Regions from separate parts of the Pseudomonas flexibilis genome, predicted to be linked through region 4. Evidence: predicted binding sites of a transcription regulator. Region 4 holds the regulator's gene; each other region holds the start of a gene.
What was found. The regulator FliA, encoded in region 4, starts transcription of late flagellar genes. The targets are predictions, from matches to a motif close to CTAAAGTTTNNNNNNNNNNNGCCGNTAA.

Region 1 (5,881 bases), on a different contig from region 4:
CACCAGCAGGGTACTCTGAAGCCCGTGTGCCAGACTGAGTCGCGCGCCGACTTCCACCAGGCCCACCAGGACCGTGCCGAGGCCGACGCCCTGCGCCTGTTCGCGCAACGCGAGGTGCTCGGTGCGCGCTGGTTGACCTGGGTGGCGAGCGAGCTCTACCGGCTGAACCCGCCACCCTACGCCAACATGGTGCGCCGCGCACTGGCTCGTCTGACCGGCGGTGATGACGAGCACGCCTGATGCAGGTCTGTGCTCAGGACACTTTCAGGAGAGCTCCATGCAATCACGCCTTTTGCTGACCGCAACGCTGCTGGCCCTGCTGGCCGGGTGTGCATCCCAGCCGGCCGAGCGCCCTGGCGCACAGGCCTGTAACGCCACCCGCCTGGCGCACCTGGTTGGCAGGATGCCGGACGAGGCCACACTGGAGAAAGCACGCCAGCAGGCCAACGCCGAACGGGTGCGGGTGGTGGCGCCAGGCATGGTGGTGACCCTGGAGTACGATGCCCAGCGCCTGACGCTGTACACCGATGAACAAGGCAGGATCAAGCTGATCTCCTGCGGCTGAATCCCTTTTCTACGGCCGCCTACGACAGCGCGGCCTGCGGAACCTCCATGTCTTCCACCGATCTGAGGCGCGGCTACCTGCTGGGCCTGGCCGCCTATGTCATCTGGGGCCTGTTCCCGCTCTACTTCAAGCTGCTCGAAGCCATTCCGGCCAGCGAGATCATCGTGCACCGGGTGCTCTGGTCAGCGTTGTTCGGTGCCGCCCTGCTGATGGTGTGGAAGCACCCCGGCTGGTGGGCCGAGCTGCGCGCCCATCCGCAACGCCTGGCGGTGCTGGCCCTGTGCGGCCTGCTGATTGCCGCCAACTGGCTGATCTACGTCTGGGCGGTGATTAACGCGCGCATGCTCGAAGCCAGCCTGGGCTACTACATCAATCCCCTGGTCAACGTGCTGCTCGCCCTGGTCGTGCTGCGCGAACGGCTACGCCGTCTGCAATGGCTGGCGGTCGGGCTGGCCGCGCTGGGTGTGCTCCAGCAGATCTGGCTGCTCGGCAGCGTGCCCTGGGTTTCGCTGGCTCTGGCGCTGACCTTCGGGTTCTATGGGCTGATCCGCAAGCAGGCTCCCGTGGCGGCGCTGCCCGGCCTGGTGGTGGAGACCTGGCTGCTGTTGCCCGTGGCACTGCTGTGGCTAGCCTGGCATCCGGCGGCCATGAGTGCTCAAGCGGCATTCTGGAGCAGTAGCCAGCTCTGGCTGCTGGCCGCCGCGGGTCCGATCACGCTGATTCCACTGGTGTGCTTCAACGCAGCGGCGCGCCACCTACCCTATGCAACGCTGGGCTTCCTCCAGTATCTGGCGCCGACCCTGGTGTTGCTGCAGGCCGTGCTGCTGTTCGGCGAGCCGCTGGATTCGGCCCGCTTGCTGTCGTTCATCTGTATCTGGGTCGCGCTGGCGATCTACAGCCTGGACGCCTGGCTGACGCTGCGGCGCCGGTAGTCGACGGCCGCTCCGGCTACACGGACGGCTCGACCTGCTGCGCCTCAATGCGCAGCTCCACCATCAGGTCGTCGGCCAGGCGCTCCAGGCTGTGCTGCAGCGCATCCGGGGCCACCGGCAGCGGCACCGCCAGCAGGGCCTGGGCGCGGAACAGCGTTTCGCTGCCCATGGGCGCCTCGCTGACGGCGGTATCCAGCACCTCGATATTCACGCCCTGTTCGCCGAGCACCCGGGTCACCTCGCGCAGCAGGCCCGGCCGATCATCACCCACCAGCTCCAGGCGCATGGGGCGCCAGTTGCACACCGGCTCCGCCCCGGCCGGCGCGCCCTGCACGTGGATATCCTGCAGCGCCAGCGCCTCCAGCGCGTCCAGCAGCTCGTCCTGTGAGTCGGCCGGCACCGCCACGCGCAGGATGCCGGCGAATTGTCCCGCCATGCGCGCCATGCGGCTTTCCAGCCAGTTGCCGCCATGTTCGCCGACGCAGGTGGCGATGCGCTCAACCAGTCCGGTCTGATCACGCGCGATGACCGTCAGTACCAGATGTTCCATGCAGGGCTCCTCCCGACATCCAAGAACCTAGGTATAGATCACTCCCGGACTCGACGAAGGCAGCGCTGCAATTCCCGAATGCTTCATGTAGTATCCCGCGGCTCGGACTACAAGAACGAAACTACTCCCGCGTCCGGGTTAAATCGCAGAGATTCAAGTGAGGCAAGTGATGACTGAGCGCGTTCAAATCGGTGGCTTGCAGGTCGCCAAAGTCCTGTTCGACTTCGTGAACAACGAAGCCATTCCCGGCACCGGCGTCAGCGCCGATGCCTTCTGGGCCGGCGCTGCGAGCGTCATCCATGACCTGGCGCCGAAGAACCGCGCGCTGCTGGCCAAGCGCGACGCGCTGCAGGCCCAGATCGATGCCTGGCATCAGGCGCGCAAGGGTCAGGCCCACGACGCGGTCGCCTACAAGGCGTTCCTGCAGGAAATCGGTTATCTCTTGCCCGAACCCGCCGACTTCAAGGTGACCACCACCAACGTCGACGAAGAAATCGCCACCATGGCCGGCCCGCAGCTGGTGGTGCCGATCATGAACGCGCGCTTCGCCCTGAACGCCGCCAACGCCCGCTGGGGCTCGCTGTACGACGCGCTCTATGGCACCGACGCCATCAGCGAGGAAGGCGGCGCCGAGAAGGGCAAGGGCTACAACAAGGTTCGCGGCGACAAGGTCATCGCCTTCGCCCGCGCCTTCCTGGACGAAGCCGCACCGCTGGCCACCGGCTCGCACGTCGACGCCACCGGCTACAGCATCGTCGGCGGTCAGCTGCAGGTGTCCCTGAAGAACGGCAGCACTACCGGCCTGAAGGACGCCGCCAAGTTCGTGGGCTTCCAGGGTGAAGCCGCCGCACCGAAGGCCGTGCTGCTGAAGAACAATGGCCTGCACTTCGAAATCCAGATCGACCGCAACAGCCCGATCGGCCAGACCGACGCGGCCGGCGTGAAGGACATCCTGATGGAAGCGGCGCTGACCACCATCATGGACTGCGAAGACTCCGTGGCCGCCGTGGACGCCGATGACAAGGTCATCGCCTACAGGAACTGGCTGGGCCTGATGAAGGGCGACCTGGCCGAGTCGGTCAGCAAGGACGGCAAGACCTTCACCCGCACCATGAACCCGGACCGCAGCTACACCGCCGCCAACGGCGGCGAACTGAGCCTGCACGGCCGCTCCATGCTGTTCATCCGCAACGTCGGTCACCTGATGACCAACGACGCGATCATCGACAAGGATGGCTTCGAGGTACCGGAAGGCATCATGGACGGCCTGATCACCAGCCTGATCGCCATCCACAACCTGAACGGCAACACCAGCCGCAAGAACACCCGCACCGGCTCGGTGTACATCGTCAAGCCGAAGATGCACGGCCCGGAAGAAGTCGCCTTCGCCAACGAGCTGTTCAACCGCGTCGAAGACGTGCTGGGCCTCAAGCGCAACACCCTGAAGGTCGGCATCATGGACGAGGAGCGCCGCACCACCGTCAACCTCAAGGCCTGCATCCAGGCCGCCAGCGAGCGCGTGGTGTTCATCAACACCGGCTTCCTCGACCGCACCGGTGACGAGATCCACACCTCCATGGAAGCCGGCGCCATGGTGCGCAAGGCCGCCATGAAGGCGCAGAAGTGGATCGCCGCCTACGAGAACTGGAACGTCGACCACGGCCTGAACTGCGGCCTGTCCGGTCGCGCGCAGATCGGCAAGGGCATGTGGGCCATGCCCGACCTGATGGCCGCCATGCTGGAACAGAAAATCGGCCACCCGATGGCTGGCGCCAACACCGCCTGGGTACCGTCGCCGACCGCCGCTTCGCTGCACGCGCTGCATTACCACAAGGTCGACGTGTTCGCCCGTCAGCAGGAACTGGCCAAGCGTCAGTTCGCTTCGGTGGACGACATCCTGACCATTCCGCTGGCCGAGAACACCAACTGGACCGCGGAAGAGAAGCAGAACGAGATCGACAACAACGTACAGGGCATCCTCGGCTACGTGGTGCGCTGGATCGATCAGGGCGTGGGTTGCTCCAAGGTGCCGGATATCAATGACATCGGCCTGATGGAAGACCGCGCCACCCTGCGCATCTCCAGCCAGCTGCTGGCCAACTGGCTGCGCCACGGCGTGATCAGCAAGGAGCAGGTCATCGAAAGCATGAAGCGCATGGCCGTGGTGGTGGACCGCCAGAACGCCGGCGACGCCGCCTACAAGCCGATGGCGCCGAACTTCGACGACAACGTCGCCTTCCAGGCGTCGCTGGAGCTGATCCTCGAAGGCACCAAGCAGCCCAACGGCTACACCGAGCCGGTGCTGCACCGCCGCCGTCGCGAGTACAAGGCCCGGAACGGTCTGTAACCCGCAAACGCTGTGAAAAAACCGCCCCACGGGGCGGTTTTTTTATGCCTGTCGACGCTGAAGATCGGGTGATCCGGGCCGATACACCTGACGCGCACTTAGCTTTTAGTCATAAAGCGACGTATAATGTCATTATGACATCGCAGTGTTCAGGCAGCCCCCGCCGCCATGGAGTTCCTCGTGTTCAAGAGTCTGTCGCTGACTGCCAAGCTTTCCCTGGTACCAGCCGTGGCCCTGCTGGGCCTGATTCTCTTCGTCGGTCACACCTCTCTCCAGCTTGCCGAGACCAACGATCGCCTGCTGGTACTGGAAAGTCGCAGCTATCCGATTCTGGAACAAAGCGATGCGGTGATCTTTCAGTTCTCACGCCTGCCGGGGCTGCTCAACAATGCCGTCAGCGCGGGCGAAGCGACGCTGGTCGATGAGGCTCGCCAACTACTCGCGGACATCGAGACGCAACAACAGCAACTGGGCACCCTGCTGAGTGACGCGCAGCGCAGCGGGGAACTGCGGGCCTGGCGCGAGGCGGTCGCGGCGTATGGCCAGAACGCTCTCGAAGTCTCGCGTCAGTTGATAGACGGTTCGGCTTCGTTCGGCGACCTGGGCGACAACCTGCAGCGCATGACTGCCGATCTCGAGCGCGCCCAGGCCCTGGCCTCCGTCTTCCGCACCAGCGCCTACCAGGACTTCCAGCGGACACTGGCCTCCACGCGCAGCGACAACGTCGCGACCACCCAGCTGGGCATCGGCCTCAGCATTTTGCTGATAATCCTGGTGGGCTGCGGTGCCTGGTGGGTGACCGCCAACATCATGAGCAATGTGCGTCGGGTCATCGCCTCCCTGCGCGCCATCGCGAGCGGCGATGGCGATCTGACCCGGCGTATCGAAGGCGTCTCCAATGACGAAATCGGTACCATGATCCAGCTGTTCAACGCCTTCCTCGACAAGTTGCAGGCCACGATCCGCCAGATCGTCGAGGCGGCCAGCCCTCTGGCGCAGATGTCGCAGGACCTCTACCGGCTGACCAGCGAGGCGGAGCGCAACGCCCAATCCCAGCAGGAGCACACCGACTCCATCGGCCGTGACATCCTGACCATGTCGGAGCGCATCGAAGAAGTTGCTCAACGCTCCCGCCAGGCCTCCGACGAGGCGGGTGCCGCTTCGCAACAGGCCAATGCCGCCCGGGAAAACATCGGGGCTCTCGCCGGCGGTATCCAGGACCTGGGCAACAGTGTGATGTCTTCCGTCACCGCCATGACGCAGCTGGAGCAGGAAACCCAGGAAGTCGGCTCGGTTCTCACGGTGATCCGTACCATCGCCGAACAAACCAACCTGCTGGCCCTCAATGCCGCCATCGAGGCGGCGCGCGCCGGCGAACAGGGTCGCGGCTTCGCCGTGGTTGCCGATGAAGTGCGCAACCTGGCGCAGAAGACCGCCAGCTCCACGGAACAGATCCAGGAAATCATCCAGCGCCTGCAGCGCAGCGC
Region 2 (5,881 bases), on a different contig from region 4:
CCGACAGCTCGGCCGGTGCGCTGGCGGCGATCGCCTGCGGCACCTGCACGCTGACCCGCAGCGCGGTGGGATCGTACAGCGTCAGCAGCGGGCGGCCGGGCATGGCCATGTCGCCGAGGCTGACCGGAATGGCCGAGACCACGCCGTCGTAGGGTGCGCGCAGTACATAGAAGTCGGACTGGGTGCGCGAGGCCTCGGCGGCGGCGCGCAGCGCGGCGGCTTCGGCGCGCGCGGCCTTATAGCGGGCCTCGGCGCGGTCGAAGGCGGCCTGGCTGATGTAGTCCGCCTCCAGCAGCTGGCGCTGGCGGGCCAGTTCGCGCTCGGCCTCCTGCTCGACCGCCTGGGCGGCGCGCACCTGGGCGGCGCTGGCGCTGGCGGTCTGCTCGGCGGCGCGGGCGTCCAGGCGCAACAGCACCTGTCCGGCACGTACCGAATCGCCGACCTGTACGGTGATCTCCTGCACGGCGCCGGCCACCTGGGCAGTCAACAGCGTCTGGCGTACAGCCTCGACGACACCTTCGTGGTGGCTGGCGCCGAGCTGGGCGCCCCGCTGCACGGTGGCGCTGCGCAGTTCCTGGGGTTGGGCGAAGGCCGTGCTGCCGAGCAGCAGGCTGGCGGCGAGAAGGATGCGCAAGCCGGCGGTAGACATGAAAGGGCTCCGTTGCCTGATCGGGAATGGCGGGCATTATTTGCGTGATTGGTTAATTAGTCAATTAACTGCTTGCGCAAGCATGCATGCGCGCGGGGGATGGCGTATCATTCGCGGCGTGCAATGTCTTGCGGTGATCAGTATGGAAAACCTTACTCCCGAGGCGATGGAGCAGGTGGCGGCCTATTTCCGTGCGCTGTCCGAGCCCACGCGGCTGGCGATTCTCAATCTGCTGCGTGAGGGCGAGCGCAACGTGGGCGAACTGGCTCAGCTGTGCAGCTGTTCCCCGGCCAACGTGTCTCGCCACCTGTCGCTGCTGAGCCAGCACGGGCTGGTGCGGCGGGAAGGGCGGGGTACGGCGGTGTACTACCGGATCGCCGATGACAGCGTGTACGCGCTGTGCGATCTGGTGTGCGGCAACATCGCGCGGCGCTATCAGCGCAGCCAGCCGTTCCCCGGCGTCTGACGCCAATGAAAAAGGCCGCTCAGGGGAGCGGCCTCGGGTCTTCGTGCAGGGCTCAGGTGCGGAAGCGCGACAGCTGGCCGTGCAGATCCTGCATGCCGGTACGGATCTCTTCGCTGCTGTGCACCACGCGCTCGGCGTCACGGTGGGTCTGCAGCGCCAGCTCGGTGAGCTGGTTCACCCGCCGGTCGATGTCCTGCACCACCTGGCTCTGTTGTTCCACGGCTGAGGCGATCTGCAGGCTGCTGCCATTGATCGCCTGCACGTCCTGAAGCATCGCCTGGAAGATGTTCCGTGCCTGCTCGATCTGCGCCACGTTCTCGGTGGCCTGCTCGGCGTTGTGGCGCAGGCTGTCCAGCGAACGCCGGGCGCGGCCCTGCAGGCGTTCGATGATCTGGCCGATCTCGCCGGTGGACTGCTGGGTCCGGCTGGCCAGGGTACGCACCTCGTCGGCCACCACGGCGAAACCGCGTCCGGCCTCGCCGGCGCGTGCCGCCTCGATGGCCGCGTTGAGCGCGAGCAGGTTGGTCTGCTCGGCGATGCCGGTGATTACCTCCAGTACCTTGCCGACCGCCTGGGTCTCGTTTTCCAGTTCGCGCATGTGCTCGCCGGTGCGTTGCAGCTCCTGGCTCAGCGTGCCGAGCAGCTCGGCGCTGCGCTGCACCGCGGCGCGGCCGCTCTGGCCGTTGCGCTCGGTGCTTTGCGCCGACTGGGCGGCGGACTGGGTGTGGCGAGCGACCTCGGCGAGGCTGGCGGTCAACTCGGTGAGGGCGGTGGCGGCCTGGTCCAGCTGCTGGTGCTGGCGGGCCATGTTCTGCTCGGAGGCCTGGATGGCGCGCAGCGTCTCGCCCAGGTGCTCGCGCGACTGCAGACTGCCGCGCTTGGCCTGGTCGAGCAGCTCGCGCACCTGTTCGACCATGCGGTTGAAGACCACCGCGATGCGGCCAAATTCGTCGTGTTTCCAGCGGGCATGCATGCGCTGGGTGAAATCGCCATCGGCCACCTGGGCCAGGGCCTGTTCCAGCTGGCGCAGGGCGCTCATCAAGGGGTGCATGCCGAACTGATTGCCGGCCATGACCAGGATGAGAATGGCTGCCACGCAGAAGAAGGCGATCTCCAACTGGGTGCGCTGAGTGCTGTCGGCCAGGCGGGTCATCATCACCACGGCATCGTTCATGTGCTTGATCAGCGCGACGGAGTTCTGCTGCAGCAACGCCATGTCCAGCGTGCCGTTGGGCTGGACGGTGAGCAGTTGCTGGCGCAAGCGCTGCCAATGCTCGCCCACGGTGCGCATCTGCGCCTGGATGGACGCATCGTCGAAGCGGCTGATGTTGCGCTCCGGATTGCCATTGAGCAGGTCCTGATGGGAGCGCTCGAACTGCGCCATGGTGCCTTCCATCAGCGAGCGCTCGATGACGCCGCTGTGCAGCAGCAGCGCTTCCTTGGTCATCTTCTGGCTGAGCATGCGCTGGGCGCCGGCGACGTTGATGGTTTCGGCGGAAACCGACAGGCTCAGGTAGAGCGCCACGCAGCTGAGCAGCGCGAGCAGGAACATCAGCAGATAGGAGAACAGGAACTGGTGGGCCAGCGTCTTCAGGCCCAGGCGGTGCAGCAGGGAGTCGATGAAGAATTTCATGGGATATCCAGACAAGGCAGGTGCGACGGCGCGTTGCGCCATCATTCACGGATCGGCCTTGGCGGGAGAAGCTTTAAGGAAAAGAAGGCGTTGCGGTTGTGCTGCGACATTTTGCTGCAGCCCGACGCAGCGATCAGGTTTTTCGCGGGCATAAAAAAACCGAGCCATCGCTGGCTCGGTTTTTCAGAATTGGTGCCCAGGAGAAGACTCGAACTTCCACGGTGTTGCCACCGCTAGGACCTGAACCTAGTGCGTCTACCAATTCCGCCACCTGGGCAATGCCGAAGCATTTTGACTTGCCGTTGATTAGCGAGGCCGGCTGCCTCGTATTGAAGTGGTGCCCAGGAGAAGACTCGAACTTCCACGGTGTTGCCACCGCTAGGACCTGAACCTAGTGCGTCTACCAATTCCGCCACCTGGGCACATGAAACGATGTGTTGCCTTCGTTTCCGTGTTACAACGGCATCGCTGTCGTTGTGGCCGCGAACTATACGGACCACCTTTTTCCTTGTAAACCCCTGACAGCAAAAATAATTGTCCGGCAAAGCTGCCGTGCGGGCGCGATTCGCGCTTCAATAGACAGAGGGCCCGTTCCGCCCTCACACAGAAGGTGATTTTTCTTAATGGCCGATTGGCAATCCCTCGATCCCGAGGCCGTCCGCGAGGCGGAGAAGTACGATAACCCCATCCCCAGTCGTGAACTGATCCTGATGCGACTGGATGAGCGTGGCGCCCCGGCGACCCGCGAGCAACTGATCGAAGAGTTCGGTCTGACCACCGAAGAGCAGCTCGAAGCGCTGCGTCGCCGTCTGCGCGCCATGGAGCGCGATGGCCAACTGGTCTACACCCGGCGCGGCGCCTATGCCCCGGTGGACAAGCTGGACCTGATCCGTGGTCGGGTCAGCGGGCATCGCGATGGCTTTGGATTCCTCATTCCCGAGGACGGCAGCGACGACCTGTTCCTCAGCCCGGCGCAGATGCGCCTGGTGTTCGACGGCGACCGCGTGCTGGCCCGTGTGGCGGGCTTCGACCGTCGCGGCCGGCGCGAAGGCGCCATCGCCGAAATTCTCGAACGCGCCCACGAGGTGCTGGTCGGCCGCTTCTTCGAAGAGAGCGGCATCGGCCGCGTGGTGGCCGACAACCCGAAGATCCAGCAGGAAGTGCTGGTCGCGCCCGGCAAGCAGGCCGGTGCCAAGCATGGCCAGTTCGTCCAGGTGCGCATCGAGCAGTGGCCGAGCAATTTCCGCCAGGCCCAGGGCGAAGTGACCGAGGTGCTCGGCGACTACATGGCGCCGGGCATGGAAATCCAGGTGGCGCTGCACAGCTATGGCATCCCCCACGTCTGGCCCGAGGCGGTGGAACAGGAAGCCGCCAAGCTCAGTCCCGAAGTAGCCGAGCGTGACAAGCAGAAGCGTGTCGATCTGCGTCATCTGCCGTTCGTCACCATCGACGGCGAGGACGCCCGCGACTTCGACGATGCCGTCTATGCCGAACCGGCGGAGGGCGGTGGCTGGACCCTTTACGTGGCCATCGCCGACGTGTCCTTCTATGTGAAGGTGGGCTCGGCGCTCGACGAGGAGGCTGCCAAGCGCGGCAATTCGGTGTACTTCCCCGAGCAGGTCGTGCCGATGCTGCCGGAAGTGCTATCCAACGGCCTGTGCTCGCTCAACCCGCAGGTCGACCGCCTGGCGATGGTGTGCATCGTCGATCTGTCGGCCGCCGGCAAGATGACCGGCTATCGCTTCTGCGAAGCGGTAATCCACTCCCATGCGCGACTCACCTACACCAAGGTCAGTCAGTTGCTGGAGCAGCCGAAGAGCGCCGAGGCCGCGCAGCTGCGCAGCCAACTGCCGCAGGTGACGCCGCACCTCGAGGAGCTGTACCGGCTGTTCAAGGTGCTGCTCAAGGAGCGCACCGTGCGGGGCGCCATCGATTTCGAGACCCAGGAAACCCGCATCGTCTTCGGCGCCGACCGCAAGATCGTGGAAATCCGCCCGACCGAGCGAAACGACGCGCACAAGCTGATCGAGGAATGCATGCTGTGCGCCAACGTGGCCACCGCGGCGTTTCTGCAGGAACACGAGATTCCCGCGCTGTACCGGGTGCATGACAGCCCGCCGGCGGAAAAGCTGGAGAAGCTCAAGGGCTTCCTCGGTGAGCTGGGCCTGACCCTGTACCGGGGCAAGGGCGAACCGACGCCCAAGGACTACCTGCGCCTGCTCGATGCGGTGCGTGATCGCCCGGATTTCCACCTGATCCAGACGGTGATGCTGCGTTCGCTGAGTCAGGCGGTTTACAGCCCGGAGAATGTCGGTCACTTCGGCCTCAACTACGAGGCCTATACCCACTTCACCTCGCCGATCCGCCGCTACCCCGATCTGCTGGTGCATCGTGCAATCCGTGGCCTGATCCGCTCCAAGCGGCAGAGCGAGCACGTGGTACGCGTGGGCGCCGCCGCAGTGCCCAAGGCGCGCATCTATCCCTACGACGAGGAGCGCCTGGCGCAGCTCGGCGAAGACTGCTCGATGACCGAGCGGCGCGCCGACGAGGCCACCCGTGACGTGGTGAACTGGCTCAAGTGCGAATACATGCGCGACCGGGTCGGCGAGACCTTCCCGGGCGTCATCACCGCGGTCACCGGTTTCGGCATCTTCGTCGAACTCACGGATATCTATGTCGAGGGCCTGGTGCACGTTACCGGCCTGCCTGCCGACTACTACCACTTCGACCCGATGCACCATCGCCTGGCCGGCGAGCGCAGCGGGCGCATCTTCCGCCTGGGCGACAGCGTCCAGGTGCGCGTGGCACGGGTCGACCTCGACGAGCGCAAGATCGACTTCGAGCTGGTCGCCGAAGCGGCGGCGCAGCGCCCACGCGGCGAGCCGGCGGTTTCTGCGGAGAAGCCTGTCCGGGCGCGCAAGGGCAAGTCACCGGCCAAGGCGGTCGCTCCGGCGCCGGTCAAGGCCGAGAGGCCCAAGGCCACCAAGCCCGTGAGCGAGCCGGAAAAGCCGGCGCGCAAGAAGATTCGTGACCTGGACGACGAGCCGGCCTTCGACTGGCCGGACCCCGAGCCCGAGGCCCTGCCGCGCAAGCGCAAGGTGGCGCCGGGTACCCAGCCGGAACGTCCGGCGAT
Region 3 (5,881 bases), on a different contig from region 4:
CGGGCGAATAACGCTGGAGGGTGTGCCCGGAATCTTGCGGCGCGGCGCGCGGCGCGTCAAAACGCCCGGCCGAAGCTGTGACGTGGGTCGCTTGGGGTGCGGCAGGCCGGGTGGGGAGGCGTTATGTCGGCCGCGCGGAATCGGGCTGGCTGGGGTGGGCCGGGATGAACCCGGCCCGGCAGGCTTACTGGGCGCCGTCGTGCGCCATGCCCAGTCGCTGACCCATGACCACGGGGCTGAGGGCGGCCAGTTGTTCGTCCCAGTCGACCTGGTTGGGTCCGAACAGCACGATGGCGGTCGAGCCCAGCTTGAAGCGGCCCATTTCCTCGCCTTTCTCCAGGCTGATGGGTGCGCGGGCCGCCTCGTCATAGCGGAAGCTCTTCAGCGCACGCTTGGGCGGCGTGACCAGGCCGGCCCAGACCGTTTCGATGCTTGCGACGATCATGGCGCCGACCAGCACGACGGCCATCGGCCCGCGCTCGGTGTCGAACAGGCAGACCACGCGCTCGTTGCGGGCGAACAGCTCGGGTACGTTTTCCGCGGTGGTCTGGTTGACCGAGAACAGTCGACCGGGCACGTAGACCATCTCGCGCAGGGTGCCGCCCAGCGGCATGTGCACGCGGTGATAGTCGCGCGGCGACAGGTAGACGGTGGCGAACTGGCCACCCATGAACGGCGCGGCGCGCTCGGCGTCGCCGCCCAGCAGCTCCAGCGCGCTGAAGCTGTGGCCCTTGGCCTGGAAGATGCGCCCGTCGGTGATCGCGCCGAGCTGGCTGACGGTGCCGTCGGCTGGGCAGAGGATGGCGCCGGGCGTCGTGTCCAGCGGGCGGGCGCCTTCCTTCAGGGCGCGGGTGAAGAAATCGTTGAAATGGGCGTAGGCGTTCAGGTCCTCGACCTGGGCCTGGCTCATGTCCACCTGGAAGTGCTCAGCGAAACGGCGGATGAAAGTGCTCTTCACCCAGCCGATCCGGCATTCGGCCAGGCAGCCGGCCAGGCGCGACAGCAGGTGATGGGGCGTCAGGTACTGAGTGAGGATGAACAGGCGGTCTTTGAAGGACATGAAGGTTCCTTGGGTCTGAGCCTAGAGTTCGACGGGCGTGTCGGGATGGTTGCCCCATTCCGACCAGGAGCCGGCATAGCCTTTGACGCGCGGGTAGCCGAGCGCCTTGGCCACCAGATAGGTGAAGCCCGAGCGGTGATGGGTGTGGCAGTGGGTGATGATTTCCTTGTCCGGGGTGATGCCCAGCGCCAGCAGCTGCTCGGCGATGTTCGCACGAATGCGCAGGGCACGCGCGCCATCCATCCCGGCGGTCCATTCGTAGTTCACCGCCCCCGGGATGTGCCCACCCTTGGCAGCCAGCACCTTCTCGCCCCGGTATTCGGCGGGCGAACGGGCGTCCCAGATCACCAGGTCGTCGGCGCCCAGGCGGCTCTGCAGGTAGTCGAGGCTGGCGATGGGTGTCTCGTCGAGGCGCAGCTGCACCGGGCCGCCGGCGCGCGGCGGGACGTCGTGGCTGAGCGGCAGGCCGGCGGTCAGCCAGGCATGCAGGCCGCCATTCAGGTAGTGGTAACGGCGCTGGCCAATGATGTCCAGCAGCCAGATGAAGCGGCCGGCCCAGCCGCCGCCTTCGTCGTCGTACACCACGTAGACCGCACCGTGCCGGTGGCCGAGATCGCCGAACAGCTCTTCCAGATGCTCGCGGGGCGGCAGCAGGCCGGGCGCCGGCGGCTGGCCAAGCTGAGTGCGCTTGGGGTCGATGTAGCGAGCGCCGGGAATATGACCCTCTGCATAGCGGGCGCTGCTGGTCAGGTCGACCAGGATCAGCTCGGGCGCCGACAGGCGCGGCAGCAGGTCCGACGGTTCGATCACCAGCGGCAGTTCGGAAAAGACGTCGCTCACGGCGGCTCTCCAGGAAAAGGGCGGGCGATTGTAGCGAAAAGCCGCCCGTACGGCAGTGGGCCCGCCGACGAGACGGTCAGGGCGCCGGCGGTACGGCTGCCGCAGTGGCTGGCGCGCCGCGCCGACCGAAGGCCAGCGTGCCCCGCTCGATCACCCGTGCGGTCTTCTCCAGCAGCTCCAGCTGGCGATCCGAGAAGGGCATGCCGTGCTGGTCGCCGAACAGCACCAGGCCGTTGCGTCCGCCCAGATCGAAGCCGCGCATGACCATGTGGCGCCCATCGAACTGTTCGCGGATGGCCGGCGGCAGCTTGCGACACAGCCCGGCGTTGCGCTGCGGCGAGACGTGCACCAGCACCGATTGCGCAATCAGTTGCGGCAACAGCGGCCAATGCCCCGGGTCGGCCTTCAGGCGGGGCGTGCGGGGCGGCAGGCCTTGCTGATGCAGGGCGATCAACTGGCCCTGGCGGTCCGTACAGAGCAGGGCGAAGCGCTGCAGCCCGCACAGTTCCAGGGCTTGCGCGGCGCTGGCGAGCAGGTGTGGCAGATTGGCGAAGGCGCTCGGCTGCTGGCTGAAACGCTCGCACAGGCGGCTCCATTGTTCCGGGCGGAAGAAGCTGGAAAGCAGCGAGGGCGGCTCAGGGGGTGGCGGCCTGCGGCTGCCTGCCGGCCAGAGCAGCGCCTGGGTCGGGTGCCAGGCCGGGCCCGCCGGCAGCAGGCGGGCGCTGTCCGCCGCCAGGCCGTGAATCTGCGTCTGCACGCGCGCCAGGGGCAGGTCGAGATAGAGCGCCGTCAGTCGCTGCCAGCGCAGGCTGCGGGCATCGTCCCAGGCGCTGTGGGCGGCCAGCGCCAGGGCGTTGGCGAACAGGGCGCTGTGGCTGGGGCGGGTCAGCCAGCGCAACTGCTCGGAGTCCTCGTCCTGCAGGCGCTGCAGCGGGTGCGTGCCGGGCCGCCGTGCCAGGCGCAGGCAACGGATCAGGGCGTCGCGCTCCTGGCCCAGCGCCTGGTAGCCGAGGATCACCGCCTCGGGCAGCCGCCAGCGCCGGGCCAGCGCCAGGCCCAGTTCCACCAGCGGCACGCCGAACAGATCCTGTTCCACCGTGCGGGCCGGCTGGTGCTCGCCGATCACACGCGCTTCCCAGCGTTGCAGCAGGTCGGGGAAGGCCTGGGCCAGCGCCCAGAACGGCGCCAGGAACAGCAGGCTGGCGCAGAGAATTTCGCCCTCCAGGCGCGCCATGCGGGTGGCGAACAGGCCGGCGGCCTGGTGTTGGGCGTGCTGGCTGATCAGCAGCAACTGGATCAGGGCCGGCGGCAGGGTGGTCGCGTTGCGTTCCGGAAGTTCCTGCAGGATGGTCGCGGCGCGACTCAGGCCGAGGCGTACCAGGGCGCTTTCCAGGTGCTCGCTGTCACTGCCCAGCGGGCCGGGTGCGTGGCGATTGGCTTCGCGCAAGAGGGCCAGGGTCAGGGCCGGACAGGTCTGCAGTCGCTGGGCGATGATGCGCAGCGGACGGTCGCCACGGCGCAGTTCGCGGTGCAACTGCTCGCGTTGCCGGTCGGAAATGGGCAGGCTCGTCGCGTCCAGGCGTTCAAGCCAGGCGTCGAGGCTGCGGGGCGGCGCGGAAGGGTCTGGCATGGGCATTGGCGCGTACCTGAAAAATTCGCCTTCAGTTTGCCTGAAGGGCGCCGATAACCACTAGGGCATAACCGGTCGTCCGCTTCCTCCAGGATTCGTAGTCTTCAGTCATGGCAAAAATCATCGGTATTCTCGTCGTATTCAGCAGCGTGCTGGGCGGCTTCGCGCTCGCGGGCGGCAAGATCATGGCGCTGATCCATCCGTTCGAGCTGATCATCATCGGTGGTGCGGCGCTGGGCGCGTTCATCCAGTCGAACCGTGGCCACAACTCGTGGCGCATCATCAAGAAATCGCTGCGCATGTTCAGCTCGCGCTACAACCGGGCCTATTACCTGGAAGTGCTGCGGCTGATCTACGACATCCTCACCAAGAGCCGGCGTGAAGGCATGATGGCCATCGAGGGCGACATCGAGGAACCCCACGAAAGTCCCATCTTCGCCAAGTATCCCAGCGTGCTGAACGACGAGCGCATGGTGGCGTACATCTGCGACTACCTGCGCATCATGACCAGCGGCAACATGGCCGCTCACGAGCTGGAAAACCTCTTCGAAATGGAGCTGGCCAGCCTCAAGGAAGAGCTGCACCACCCCTCCCACTCGGTGGGCAAGGTGGCCGACGCGCTGCCGGGCTTCGGTATCGTCGCCGCAGTGCTGGGCATTGTGATGACCATGGCCCTGCTCGGCGAAGCCGAACAGGCGCGCATCGGTGAAAGCGTGGCGGCGGCGCTGGTGGGTACCTTCCTTGGCATCCTGGCCGCCTACGGCTTCATCGGCCCGCTGTCGGTGTGCCTGGAGCAGGACGCCCGCGAGGAGCTGAACGTCTACGAGGCCATCAAGGCCAGCCTGATCGCCTCGGCCTCCGGCCTGCCGCCGACCCTGGCGGTGGAGTTCGGACGCAAGGTGCTGCTGCCGGGGCATCGGCCCAGCTTCCAGGAGCTGGAACAGGCGATGCGCGGGAGCTGATGACAGGCGATGGAAAACAACCAGCCCATCATCATCAAGCGCATCAAGCGCTATGACAGCGGCCATCACGGTGGCTCCTGGAAGATCGCCCTGGCCGACTTCATGACCGCCATGATGGCGTTCTTCCTGGTGCTCTGGCTGATGTCGGTGTCCACGCCGCTGCAGCGGGCGATCATCTCCGGCTACTTCAAGGACCCGATCGGCTTCAGCGGCTCGACCAGCAAGCACGTCATCGACCTGGGCGGCTCGCCGCACCCGGCGCCGGATCGCACCCAGAACGTCGAGCTGAACGGTCCGCTCAGCGAGGGACTGAGCAATCCGGTGGACGTCGACGAGATCAGCAACCTGTCCGCCGAGCTGGATTTCGAGCGTCTGGAAATGCTGCGCCTGGAGCTGCAGAACGTCATCGAGGAAAGCTCCGAGCTGCAGCGTTTCAAGGACCAGATCCTGATCGAGAGCACCCGCGATGGGCTGCGCATCCAGATCATGGATTCGGAGAATCGCCCGATGTTCGCCCTGGGCAGCGACCGCATGGAAGAGTACTTCGAGGACATCCTGCTGGCCCTGGGCGACACTCTGGTCACCGTGCCGAACAAGATCACCCTCAGCGGCCATACCGATGCTCGTCAGTACTCGGCGGCGCGCGGTTTCGAGGGCAACTGGGAGCTGTCCACCCTGCGCGCCAACGCCGCCCGCCGGGCGCTGGTGGCCGGTGGCTATCCGGAGGAGAACGTTGCCCAGGTGGTCGGTTACGCCTCAGCGGCGCTGTACAACCGCGCCGATCCCTACAGTCCGGCCAACCGCCGCATCGATATCGTGGTGCTGACCCGTAAGGCGCAGCGGGCGATGGAAGGCGAGCCGGATGGCTCGGGTGGCCGCCTCCCTGCGCCGCAGGAGACGCCGCCGCCGCCGGTGCCGGCCGAGGAGGTGAAGCAGCGCATGGACCTGTTCCGCGACGGCCCGCTGAAGATGGATGAACTGAAGCGGCAATGAACCGCCGCGACGCCCGGTTTTCGCGTGGGCCCGCAGCCAGCCCGTAGGGTGGATCACGCCTTGCCGATCCGCCATGCGGGCCGCGCAGGCCCGCTGGTGGCCAGCGCAGGCGCTGACCACCCTAGATCCCTTTAGTACTCGCGTTCCGGCAGGCTGGCGATGATGTGCCGGTAGCTGGCCAGTCGCTGCGGCTGGATGCGTCCTTCCTCCAGCGCCTGCAGCAGGGCGCAACCCGGTTCCCGGTCGTGGCGGCAGTCGCGGAAGCGGCAGCGACCGAGCAGTTCGCGGAACTCGATGAAGCCGGCTTCCACATCGTCGCGGCTGACATGGCCCAGACCGAATTCGCGGATGCCGGGCGAGTCGATCAGGTCGCCGCCCTCCGGGAAATGGAACAGC
Region 4 (5,881 bases):
AGTCTGAGCCGGGGCAATCTGGGCGTGCCGCTGCTGGTGCTGGTGTTGCTGGGCATGATGACCCTGCCGATGCCGCCTTTCCTGCTCGACGTGTTCTTCACGTTCAACATCGCCCTGTCCATCGTCGTCCTGCTGGTCAGCGTCTATGCGCTGCGGCCGCTCGACTTCGCCGTGTTCCCGACCATCCTGCTGGTTTCCACGCTGCTGCGGCTGTCGCTGAACGTTGCCTCCACCCGCGTGGTGCTGCTGCATGGCCAGGAGGGTGAAGGCGCGGCCGGCAAGGTGATCCAGGCGTTCGGCGATGTGGTGGTCGGTGGCAACTACGTGGTCGGTGCGGTGGTGTTCGCCATCCTGGTGATCATCAACTTCGTGGTGATCACCAAGGGCGCTGGGCGCATCTCCGAAGTGAGCGCGCGCTTCACCCTGGATGCCCTGCCCGGCAAGCAGATGGCGATCGACGCCGACCTCAATGCCGGCCTGATCGATCAGGCCGAGGCCAAGAAGCGCCGCGCCGAGGTGGCGCAGGAAGCCGATTTCTACGGCTCCATGGACGGCGCCAGCAAATTCGTGCGTGGTGACGCCGTCGCCGGCCTGCTGATCATGTTCGTCACCCTGCTCGGCGGCATGGCCATCGGTACCCTGCAGTACGACCTCTCGGCGGGCGAGGCGGCGCGCATCTATTCCCTGCTGACCATCGGCGACGGCCTGGTGGCGCAGATTCCCTCGCTGCTGCTGTCCACCGCGGCGGCCATCATGGTGACCCGCGTCTCCACCTCCGAGGACATGGGTCAGCAGGTCAATCGGCAGATGTTCTCCTCGCCCAAGGCACTGGCGGTGGCGGCTGGCCTGCTGATCGTCATCGGCCTGGTGCCGGGCATGCCGCACACGCCCTTTGTCGGCCTGGGCCTGGTGGCGGCCGGCCTTGCCTGGCTGATCTGGCGCAAGGCGAACGGCAAGGCGCGCGCCGAGGCCGATGCGGCGCCGGCGCTGCCCGCCGACCAGTTGCCGGCCCTGCAGGAGCCGGAAAGCAAGGAACTCGGCTGGGAAGACGTCAATCCGGTCGATCTGGTGGGCCTGGAGGTCGGCTACCGGCTGATCCCGCTGGTCGACCGCAACCAGGGCGGCCAGTTGTTGGCGCGCATCAAGGGCGTACGCAAGAAGCTCTCCCAGGACCTGGGTTTCCTGATTCCGCCGGTACACATCCGCGACAACCTCGATCTGCTGCCCAACGCCTACCGCCTGACCCTGATGGGTGTCAGCGTGGCGGAGGCCGAGCTGTACCCGGATCGCGAGATGGCCATCAATCCGGGCCAGGTGTTCGGCACCCTGAACGGCATCGCCGGCCGCGATCCGGCGTTCGGCCTGGAGGCGGTGTGGATCGAGGGCTCGGCCCGCGAGCAGGCGCAGACCCTGGGCTACACGGTGGTGGACGCCAGTACCGTGGTCGCCACGCACCTCAACCAGGTGCTCTACAAGCACGCCCACGAACTGATCGGTCACGAAGAGGTCCAGCAGCTGCTGCAGGTGCTGGCCAAGAGCTCGCCCAAGCTGGCCGAGGAACTGGTGCCGGGCATGGTCTCGCTGTCCACCTTGCTCAAGGTGCTGCAGGCGCTGCTGCAAGAGCAGGTCTCGGTGCGGGACATCCGCAGCATCGCCGAGGCCATCGCCAGTGTGCCGGGCAAGAGTCAAGATCCCGGCGCGCTGGTGGCAGTGGTCCGCGTGGCGCTGAGCCGCGCCATCGTGCAGGGCATTGTGGGGCTAGAGCCGGAGCTTCCGGTGATCACGCTGGACCCGCGGCTGGAACAAATATTGCTTGGCAGCGTTCAGAAGGCCGGCCAGGGCGCCGATGAAGGTTTCCTCCTCGAACCCGGCATGGCGGAGAAGCTGCAGCGCTCCCTGGTGGAGACCGCGCAGCGTCAGGAAGCCCTCGGCAAGCCGGTGGTACTGCTGGTTGCCGGGCCGATCCGCGCCATGCTCTCCCGCTTTGCACGTCTGGCTGTACCCAGCCTGCATGTGCTGTCCTACCAGGAAGTGCCGGACAACAAGCAGGTCACCATCGTCGCCACCGTAGGCCAGAACTAACCGAGGTATTCCGACCATGCAGGTCAAACGCTTCTTCGCCGCCGACATGCGCCAGGCCATGAAGCTGGTGCGTGACGAACTGGGCGCCGATGCCGCGATCATCGGCAATCGTCGTCTGGCCGGTGGTGTCGAGCTGGTCGCGGCGCTGAACTATCAGCTGCCCAATGAACTGGTGCGCGAGCCCAACCTGCAGCTGGAAGCCGAGCTGCGCAAGACCCAGGAAATGATTGCCTCCGCCCAGGTGGAGATGGCCATCCGCAGCGAAAGCGAGCAGACCCAGCCGGCACCGGTCGCGCCGGTCGCCCCGCCGGGGCCGCGTCGCGATCCGGAGAGCACCGAAGGCATGCTGGATGCGGTGCGCAGTGAGCTGACCGGTCTGCGCGAGCTGATCGAGATGCAGCTGGGCACCATGGTCTGGGGCAACATCCAGGAAAATCGGCCGCTGATCGCCAACCTCTGGCGGCGCATGCAGCGCATCGGCCTGCCGGTGGATGTGTCCAAGAAGCTGATGGACGAGGTCAGTGACGAGACAGACTCGCGTCGCGCCTGGCGCATCGTGCTTGCCCATCTGGCGCGCAGCCTGATCGTGCCCGAGCGCGAGCCGCTGGAAGAGGGCGGCGTGATTGCCCTGGTCGGCCCGGCCGGCATGGGCAAGACCACCACGCTGGCCAAGATGGCGGCGCGCTACGTGCTCAAGCACGGCGCCAAGAATATCGCTCTGGTGAGCATGGACGGCTACCGCATCGGCGCCCAGGAACAGCTCAAGACCCTTGGCAAGATACTTAACGTGCCGGTCACCCAGGTGGAGCCCGGCGAATCGTTGATCGAGGCCCTGGAGCCGCTGAGGAAGAAGCGTCTGGTGCTGATCGACACCGCCGGCCTACCGACCGCCGATCCGGCCCTGCGCCAGCAGCTCGACGCGCTGGCCGCCGCTGATCTGAACGCCCGCAATTATCTGGTGCTGGCGGCCACCAGCCAGGAACAGGTGTTGCGTGCCACCTATCAGAGTTACAAGCGCTGCGGCCTGGCTGGCTGCGTGATCACCAAGCTTGACGAAGCACTGAGCCTGGGCGAGATCCTCGGCGTGCTGGTCAGCGAGAAGCTGCCCCTGGCCTACCTGGCCGACGGGCCGCGCATTCCCGACGATCTGCATACGCCGCGCAGCCACCAGCTGGTGAGCCGTGCCGTGCGCATGCAGATGTCCGAAGATCCCAGCGAGGATCTGATGGCCGACATGTTCGCCGGCCTATACAACAACACCACGGCGCGTCGCGTCGGATAAGAATCAGGGGAAGCGGCTGGCTAGCCAGACCCTTCGCGCCGCGGCGCGAACAAGGACAGCAGGCCAGACTGGCGAATCAGTGGAGAGAACATGGGTAGCTTGCACCCCGTACAGGTGATCGCCGTGACCGGCGGCAAGGGTGGTGTTGGGAAGACCAGCGTCTCGGTCAACCTGGCGCTGGCCCTGGCCGACCTCGGCCGCCGGGTGATGCTGCTGGACGCCGACCTTGGCCTGGCCAACGTCGACGTGATGCTGGGCCTGACGCCCAAACGCAACCTGGCCGACGTGATCGAGGGCGAGTGCGAACTGCGCGACGTCATCTTGCAGGGGCCCGGCGGTATCCGCATCGTGCCGGCCTCCTCGGGCGCGGCCAACATGGTGCGCCTGACCAGTCAGCAACATGCCGGGCTGATCCAGGCGTTCAGCGACATCAGCGACAGCATTGACGTACTGATCATCGACACCGCCGCCGGTATCGGCGACGGCGTGATCAGCTTCGTGCGTGCGGCCCAGGAAGTATTGCTGGTGGTCACCGACGAGCCCACCTCGATCACCGACGCCTATGCCCTGGTGAAACTGCTCAACCGCGACTACGGCCTGAGCCGCTTCCGCGTGCTGGCCAACATGACGCACACCCCCGAGGAAGGCCGCAACCTCTACGCCAAGCTGACCAAGGTCACCGAGCGCTTCCTCGACGTGGCGCTGCAATACGTGGGGGCGATTCCCGCCGACGAGCTGGTGCGCAAATCCGTGCAGAAACAGCGCGCCGTGTACGAGGCCTACCCGCGTTCCAAGTGTGCGCAGGCCTACCGCGCGGTCGCCCAGAAGGTGGACAGCTGGCCGTTGCCGGCCAATCCGCGCGGCCACCTGGAGTTTTTCGTCGAGCGTCTGGTGAACAGGCCCACAACAGGTTCTTCCGCATGAGCTCACCCGTTCACATGTACAGCCATGCCCAGTCCCGTGACTCCCAGTACCAGCTGATCGAGCGCTACGCGCCGCTGGTCAAGCGGATCGCCTACCACCTGCTCGGCCGCCTGCCGGCCAGCGTGCAGGTCGAGGATCTGATGCAGGCCGGCATGATCGGTCTGCTGGAGGCGGCGAAGAAATACGATTCGGGCAAGGGTGCCAGTTTCGAGACGTATGCCGGCATCCGCATCCGTGGCGCCATGCTCGACGAGGTGCGCAAGGGTGACTGGGCGCCGCGTTCGGTGCATCGCAACAGCCGCATGGTCAGCGACGCCATCCGCGTGGTGGAGGCCAGAACCGGCCGCGACGCTAAAGATCACGAGGTTGCTGCCGAACTCCAGTTAAGTCTCGAAGAGTATTACGCGATCCTCAACGACACCCTGGGGAGTCGCCTGTTCAGTTTCGATGACCTGTTGCAGGAGGGCGAGGGCGGCGGTGCGCTGGAAGATATCGAGCACTCCCACCCGAGCCCTTCGCGCGAGCACGAGGACCAGCGCTTCCAGAATGCGCTGAGCGAAGCGATCGCCAACCTTCCGGAGCGCGAGCGCCTGGTGCTGTCGCTGTATTACGACGAAGAACTGAATCTCAAGGAAATCGGTGAGGTACTGGGGGTCAGCGAATCCCGCGTCAGCCAGTTGCACAGCCAGTGCGCCGCCCGTTTGCGGGCCCGGCTGGGCGAATGGCGGGCTCGCTGACAGGGCTTGCCGGTTTTCTGAAGAAGGGGACGCAGTCGGGATGACCCGGCTGCGTTTTTGGACTGTATGGAGGTCGACCGTTGGACAAAAACATGAAGATTCTCATCGTGGACGATTTCTCGACGATGAGGCGGATCATCAAGAACCTGCTCCGTGACCTGGGCTTCACCAACACCACCGAAGCTGACGACGGCCTCACCGCCCTGCCGATGCTGCAGAGCGGCAACTTCGACTTCCTGGTGACTGACTGGAACATGCCGGGCATGAATGGCATCGACCTGCTGCGCGCGGTGCGTGCCGATGAGCGCCTGAAGCACCTGCCGGTGCTGATGGTGACCGCTGAAGCCAAGCGCGACCAGATCATCGAGGCAGCCCAGGCCGGTGTGAACGGCTATGTGGTCAAGCCGTTCACCGCCCAGGGACTGAAGGACAAGATCGAGAAGATCTTCGAACGCGTCAGCGGCTGAACAGCGCCTTGGGGGCATGATGGAGCAGCACACAGATCCAAGGGGCGAGCTCGAAGCGAGCCTGATGGACAATGCACGGGAGCTGATTCGCAGCCTTGAGCAACGCGACTTCGGCGATGCCGTGCAGATCATCAACGAGCTGAACAAGGTGCGTGACCGTGGCCTGTACCAGGCCGTGGGGCGGCTGACGCGCAAGTTGCACACCGCGATCGTCAGCTTCCATATCGACCCGAATTTCCCCGAGTCGCGGGAGATGTCGGAGATCGCCGATGCCACCGAGCGCCTGAACTACGTTGTGTCGATGACCGAGCGCGCGGCCAATCGCACCATGGACCTGGTCGAGGCCACCGCGCCGGTGATCAGTCGGCTGAACGACGACGCCCGCGAGT

Region 1: PT85_RS15245 (methyl-accepting chemotaxis protein) is a predicted target of FliA. The motif match lies at 4,452-4,479, and genes of this name have one in related genera.
Region 2: PT85_RS10050 (methyl-accepting chemotaxis protein) is a predicted target of FliA. The motif match lies at 2,798-2,825, and genes of this name have one in related genera.
Region 3: motA (flagellar motor stator protein MotA) is a predicted target of FliA. The motif match lies at 3,560-3,587, and genes of this name have one in related genera.

The regions. Positions count from the first base shown of each region.
Region 1 covers NZ_JTAK01000006.1:220,660-226,540, reverse strand. Annotated here, with positions in the region: gene PT85_RS15275 (fumarylacetoacetate hydrolase family protein) at 1-19, shown strand, start outside; gene PT85_RS15270 (hypothetical protein) at 25-240, shown strand; gene PT85_RS15265 (I78 family peptidase inhibitor) at 278-565, shown strand; gene rarD (EamA family transporter RarD) at 613-1,497, shown strand; gene PT85_RS15255 (glycine cleavage system protein R) at 1,514-2,047, opposite strand; gene PT85_RS15250 (malate synthase G) at 2,217-4,394, shown strand; gene PT85_RS15245 (methyl-accepting chemotaxis protein) at 4,575-5,881, shown strand, end outside.
Region 2 covers NZ_JTAK01000004.1:170,179-176,059, reverse strand. Annotated here, with positions in the region: gene PT85_RS10060 (efflux RND transporter periplasmic adaptor subunit) at 1-649, opposite strand, end outside; gene PT85_RS10055 (ArsR/SmtB family transcription factor) at 792-1,115, shown strand; gene PT85_RS10050 (methyl-accepting chemotaxis protein) at 1,168-2,748, opposite strand; tRNA gene PT85_RS10045 (tRNA-Leu) at 2,939-3,025, opposite strand; tRNA gene PT85_RS10040 (tRNA-Leu) at 3,084-3,170, opposite strand; gene rnr (ribonuclease R) at 3,372-5,881, shown strand, end outside.
Region 3 covers NZ_JTAK01000004.1:199,927-205,807, reverse strand. Annotated here, with positions in the region: gene asd (archaetidylserine decarboxylase) at 185-1,060, opposite strand; gene PT85_RS10190 (rhodanese-like domain-containing protein) at 1,082-1,900, opposite strand; gene PT85_RS10185 (HDOD domain-containing protein) at 1,977-3,530, opposite strand; gene motA (flagellar motor stator protein MotA) at 3,641-4,492, shown strand; gene motB (flagellar motor protein MotB) at 4,502-5,485, shown strand; gene rsgA (small ribosomal subunit biogenesis GTPase RsgA) at 5,617-5,881, opposite strand, start outside.
Region 4 covers NZ_JTAK01000002.1:352,586-358,466, forward strand. Annotated here, with positions in the region: gene flhA (flagellar biosynthesis protein FlhA) at 1-2,082, shown strand, start outside; gene flhF (flagellar biosynthesis protein FlhF) at 2,099-3,364, shown strand; gene fleN (flagellar synthesis regulator FleN) at 3,455-4,288, shown strand; gene fliA (RNA polymerase sigma factor FliA) at 4,285-5,025, shown strand; gene PT85_RS05455 (chemotaxis response regulator CheY) at 5,118-5,492, shown strand; gene PT85_RS05460 (protein phosphatase CheZ) at 5,512-5,881, shown strand, end outside.